Linked DNA regions of Spirosoma aureum. The protein of the gene in region 1 binds, or shares a complex with, the protein of each later gene. Links are inferred from orthologs where the notes say so. Each region holds a gene or a part of one and is shown on either strand. Other genes may lie near its edges.

Region 1 (2,973 bases):
AATCGGAGTTAATCCTGGATCATTGTCGGAACTTCATCGGAAGCTCGTCATAGCGGCCGCCCGTACACACAAACGTACTGGTCTGACCATCTGCTCGCATACAGGCCCCTACATTCCCGCTTTTGAGGAGTTAGCTATTCTGAAAAAGGAAGGTGTTCGGCCAGAGGCATTTGTGTGGGTTCATGCGCAGGGCAGCAATACAGTTCATTATGCCCGTTTTGTTCGGGAAGGTGCCTGGGTTAGCCTGGATGGTTTAGACGACAGCAATGTTGATAAATATGCCGAAACACTCTTGCTGATGAAAGAAAACAGATTCCTTCATCGGACGCTCCTTTCGCACGATGCAGGCTGGTATGATCCTGCGAAACCAGATGGAGGCTCCATTGACCGGGATTATACAGTCCTGTTTAAACGGCTTATGCCGATCCTGAATAAACAGGGATTCACGAAAAACGACTGGAAACAGATTCTGGTTGATAACCCAGCAGAAGCGTTTAGCCTGTCTGAACCGGGATTTAAATGATTTCAGAATTAATCTGATTTTGCTTCATTCACGTATTCAGGAAAGAGACAAACAAAACCCTGTAAATCTTAGAATCACTTAAATCCCGGTTCAGATTAATAATCAACTTCCAGGTTCAGCACCTTTCTGAGTTCATGCAGAGCCGGATTTTTTTCGGCGAGGTAATTAAATTTGTCCAGCGAGCTGTAAATCATCTTCTTAACCTCCTGAACCATCACCGTGTGTTCAACCTGGATCTTGCTATTCTGTAGTTCGGAGCGTAGATAGCCAAGCAATTCGGGCTTTAACTCTGTGAGGTAACCGACCTGCAAAGTGTTGTCCAGGGTTATATGAATAGTAGTGCCATCGAGCGTGATTACTCGATTCAATACCAGCTGTTCCGTAGCGGAATCATTCTGGCTATGCCGGATTTTGGCAAATGTTAACCAGGAATCCTGTAACTCCTCCAGACTGAATGGTTTATCTGGCCGCATAGGCACGGCTACAACAACTTCTTCCGCCGTTTCTGTCGTAGGCTGAACAGGGCTGGCAGTTAGCGCAACCGTTGGCCGAAGACGGCTCGTGGCCGGGCGTGTTGGTGGAGCAATCTTTGGCTTTATTGTAGAAGGATTTGGTAGGGTAGCCGTATCGATAATGGATGTGCTGCCTACGGCTGTATTCCCATTTGTAGGACTACCTGTAAACGCCGTTCCATTGGTGCCGTTTGTTGCCGGGGCAGTCCTGTAACCATTAATGGGTTCGCTGGTGATTGGGTGCTGTTCAATCAACTGGCCGATACTAGCTGCTGACTGAATGGGCTGTTCGTGAATTGGATCGCTGTTTTTTTTTTCATCTGCCGGCTGATCGGCAGTAGAACACTCGCTGGTTAGTGAGCCATTGAGCGGTAACTCAGGGACAGCCTCCCAATTGAGCAGGTTACGCAGATTGGCCAGTTTCATCAGCCAAAGTTCGGTATGTAACCGCTGGTCTTTGGCCTGCTTGTAGTTCATATCACACTGCCCGCCCAGGCTCAGCGCCGACAGCAAAAATGACATGGGAGCCCGTGCCGATTGGTCGAGGTACTGCCGCCGAACGTTCTCGGTCACTTGCAGTAACTGAACGGTTGCTGCATCCTTGCAAACCAGTAAATCGCGGAAGTGGCGGCATAAACCAACTACAAACTGGTGGCCATCAAATCCTTTGCGCAGAATTTCATCCGCCGTGAGGAGACTCTGCGGTAGATTGCCCGACAACAGCAGATCGGTCAGTTTGAAATAGTAGTCGTAATCGAGGATGTGCAGATTATCCAGCACCTCCTTATACCGGATGATTCGGTCGGCAGCGAACGTGACATTCAGATCGAACATCGACAACGCATCGCGAAGCCCACCATCGGCTTTTTGGGCGATTAGGTCAAGCGCTTCACTTTCTGCCACGATGCCTTCTTTTTGTGCGATTTGGGCAAGGTGGCTGGCGATATGCTGTGGCTGAATCCGGTTAAAGTCAAAAATCTGGCATCGTGACAGAATTGTCGGCAGAATTTTGTGTTTTTCGGTCGTTGCCAGAATGAAAATAGCGTAGGAGGGGGGTTCCTCCAGTGTTTTCAAAAAGGCATTAAAAGCCGCCGACGAGAGCATATGCACCTCGTCAATGATGTAAATCTTATACTTACCCGACTGGGGCGGATAACGAACCTGATCGATCAGATTACGGATATCTTCAACGGAGTTATTAGAAGCCGCATCCAGTTCGTGAATATTAAACGACGCACTTTGGTTGAAGCTCACGCATGACTCGCAGGTATCGCAGGCTTCACCCTCGGCAGTTAGATTTTGGCAATTAATTGTCTTGGCCAGAATACGGGCGCAGGTCGTCTTGCCGACTCCCCGCGGCCCACAGAATAGAAACGCTGACGCTAAGTGATTGGTCTTGATCGCGTTTTTAAGTGTGGTGGTAATGTGCTCCTGTCCTACGACGGTGTCGAAGGTGGCAGGACGGTACTTGCGGGCCGAGACCACGAAATTTTCCATACTCAAAGTTAGCAAGGTCAGGCCGGATTTCAAACGAGGGATTGGGTCAGTTGGCCCTGTTTGCTCGATTATTAGCTGTCGGCAAGCATTGTTTTATTCATAATAAATGACCCAGAATATGGCCTATAGTACTATGAACGTGATTTTTACAGACCATTCATTCCATCACCAAAACAAGACAGAAATAGTAGGAAATCCCCGTTTTGCCGTCTACCAAACTGGCTATTCTACCAACGATTAATGATTGACGATCTCTTTTCCACAATGAGGGCAGTAGGTGATTCTTGGTTTCTTCTGAACACGGATATGTTCATTGAAGCCTGATACTAAAATACCGGTTGGTAAAGCAAACAGCCCAATTCCGACAATAGCCGCAGTACCGCCCAGCAATTTTCCAAGCGGAGTTATTGGGTGAATATCACCGTATCCAACCGTTGTCAT
Region 2 (2,889 bases), 7.0 Mb from region 1 along the record:
GCTGAACAGCATACCGACATAAACCGACCGTTGCTGACCTAATTTAGGAATAATGATCCGGCTTAGGCCACCCTGCACGACAGCAAACGATACACCAATGGCGGCCAGTGATAAACCCACGGTTTTTTCATTCCACTTGAATTTTTCCATCGTGTAGAACGTCCAGGTTCCCTGTACGGCAAATCCAGCAATATAAACCAGAACCAGCGAGGCAACTAAACCAAGAATGACAGGATATTTTCCTAATCGCGCCAGTGAACTGACCGGATTCGCACGTCGCCAGTCGAAAGGTCGACGATGCTCGACGGGGAGTGATTCCGGGAGGATAAAATAACCGTATAGAAAGTTGACCATTGTTAGTCCCGCCGAAACAAAAAACGGCACTCGCGGTCCATACTGTCCAAGAAATCCACCAATGGCAGGACCTAGAATAAAGCCAACACCAAACGCTGCTCCGACCAATCCGAAGTTCTGCGCCCGTTTCTTGGGAGGGCTAACGTCGGCAATATAGGCGGTTGCGGTCGTGAAGCTGGCTCCCGTAATACCCGCCAGTATTCGGCCCAGAAATAGCCAGCCAATACTGGGTGCAAAGCCTTGAAGGATATAGTCGAGGCCAAAACCAAAAAGGGAGAATAAAAGTACGGGTCTGCGTCCGAACCGATCGCTCAAACCACCCAGAATCGGTGAGAAGGCAAACTGCATGAGCGCATAGGAAGATGTCAATAAACCGCCCCAGTGCGCTGCCTGGCTAATATTACCATGAATCAGTTGCTCAATCAGTTTCGGGAAGACTGGAATAATGATACCTAGTCCCGTAACATCAATCAGGAGCGTAATGAAAATGAAAATAAGGGCCGGAGCCGTACGTTTGGGGGCCATAAAGAATAATGAATGGTGAACGATGAGTACTGATTCAGTACTCATCGTTCACCATTCCCGTTACGCGTATGTATTCAGCATAACTGGCATTACCAGCATCAGAATGTCTTCGTTTTCTTCTTTATCGGCCGGAATCAGCAGACCCGCGCGGTTGGGAGCCGATAGTTCAAGGGAAACCATTTTTGCGCTGAGGTTGCTCAATACTTCCGACATCAGTTTGGCGTTGAAGCCAATCTCCATCGGTTCGCCATCGTAGTCGCAAAGGAGTTTCTCATTGGCTTCGTTGGAGTAATCCAGATCTTCGGCCGAAATGGTCAGTGAATTTGCTTTGAGCGACAGCCGAATTTGATGGGTAGTCCGATTGGCGTAGATCATGATCCGTTTCAGCGAGTTAAGCAGATCAGTCCGGCCGATGGTCATTACATTCGGATTGTTGGTCGGAATCGCGTTTTCGTAATCAGGAAAACGCTCATCGATCAACCGACAGATCAGCTGGGTTGGTCCGAACGTAAAAGATGCATTCGCCTGGCTGAATTCAGCCGTGACCGGAACGTTGTCGGGTAAGGATGCTTTCAGCAACTGCAACGCCTTCCGTGGGATAATGATCGATGAACTGGACGATGCGCCGAGGTCAGTCCGACGGTAGCGAATGAGCCGATGCCCATCGGTAGCCACGAAGGTGGCATTTTCAGGACTCAGTTGCAGATATACCCCAGTCATCGCTGGACGAAGATCATCGGTGCTAGTTGCAAAAACCGTATTATTGATCGCTCCCAGTAATATGTCAGAAGACATCTCAACAGACATGCTCTTGTTGACAGTCGGTAGTTTGGGGAAATCAATCGGGTTTTCACCCGAAAGTTTATAGCGACCATTGTCGGTCAGAATTTCAGTTCCAAATGTCTCTGTATCAATATTTACCGTTACGGGCTGTTCGGGAAGGCTACGAAGTGTATCGAGCAACAATTTGGCCGGAATGGCAATGGCTCCGTTCTCGGAGGCATCGACCGGAATTTCCGTTGTCATGGTCGTTTGCAGGTCCGAAGCGGTTACGGTCAGCGTACCATCGTCAATGCGAAACAGGAAATTTTCCAGGATCGGCACAATCGGGTTAGTTGCCACGACGCCGTTAATATTTTGAAGGTTTTTTAGCAGTACGGACGAGGAAACGATGAATTTCATGGGCCAATCGTTTAAGGGCAGTTCATAAATAGATGTAAAGACAAAAGTAGCAAAAAATGTGGACTGTCCGGCGGGTTTTTGTCAACGGGTATAAAGAACCTTTCGATGGTAAAGGGTTGTTGCAAAGAAAATGGTGAACAGTCAATAGTATGCGATTTTATGGAATCATGGCACAACGATGATTCTCGGCTTATACGCTTCTGATTGCAAGCTGTATATCAATTCAACAGGACGAATGGAAACTGAGATTATTAACCGTGTTGCTACAAGTGGCCTTGTGTCGCTTGATCTGGAATCGTTTTATCACCCTGGCGAACGGGTTGTCTATGATTTGAAAGATAACCTGTATATGGGGTTGATTCTTAAGGAGAAAGACTTTCGGGCTTTTCTGAAAGAGCACGACTGGAGCCAGTACGACGGCAAGAATGTAGCCATTACCTGTACCGAAGATGCGATCGTGCCAACCTGGGCTTATATGCTGCTGACGATCCAACTGCAACCCTTCGCTAATACGATTGTCTTCGGAAATCTCACCGATCTGGAAGAAAAGCTCTATTTCGATGCTATTGCGCAGATTAATCCTGACGATTACCGGGATGCTCGTGTCGTTGTAAAAGGATGTTCTAAAGTTCCGGTTCCAACGGCTGCATTTGTCGAATTAACTCGTGTATTACGCCCGGTCGTGCAAAGCCTACTTTTTGGCGAACCATGCAGTACCGTACCCCTTTATAAGCGCCCAAAAGCATAAGCTGTATACGGAGTTTTTTAGGAGCTTATCAGAAAGCCTTTTAGTTAATCTACTTGCTGGTAGAAGGTCTATTTATATGG

Evidence for each region. The genes of interacting proteins can lie anywhere in the genome.
Region 2: the proteins of G8759_RS06545 (region 1) and dnaN are in contact, whole or in part, in a cryo-EM structure (PDB 8GIZ), measured with the Escherichia coli proteins. The link is inferred for Spirosoma aureum from one-to-one orthologs.

What each region holds. Positions count from the first base shown.
Region 1 is NZ_CP050063.1:1,609,468-1,612,440, forward strand. Bases 76-2,970 are described here. They hold G8759_RS06545 (DNA polymerase III subunit gamma/tau), read right to left. Parts: upstream 2,533-2,970; coding sequence 619-2,532; downstream 76-618. Other genes in these bases: G8759_RS06540 (phosphotriesterase family protein), read left to right, coding at 76-523; G8759_RS06550 (ion transporter), read right to left, coding at 2,770-2,970. In the rest of the region: more of G8759_RS06540, read left to right, coding at 1-75; more of G8759_RS06550, read right to left, coding at 2,971-2,973. UniProt on the Escherichia coli protein: Part of the beta sliding clamp loading complex, which hydrolyzes ATP to load the beta clamp onto primed DNA to form the DNA replication pre-initiation complex.
Region 2 is NZ_CP050063.1:8,643,792-8,646,680, reverse strand. What follows is about bases 1-2,811. They hold dnaN (DNA polymerase III subunit beta), read right to left. Parts: upstream 2,062-2,811; coding sequence 940-2,061; downstream 1-939. Other genes in these bases: G8759_RS34565 (DUF2480 family protein), read left to right, coding at 2,297-2,809; G8759_RS34575 (TCR/Tet family MFS transporter), read right to left, coding at 1-879. UniProt on the Escherichia coli protein: Confers DNA tethering and processivity to DNA polymerases and other proteins. Acts as a clamp, forming a ring around DNA (a reaction catalyzed by the clamp-loading complex) which diffuses in an ATP-independent manner freely and bidirectionally along dsDNA.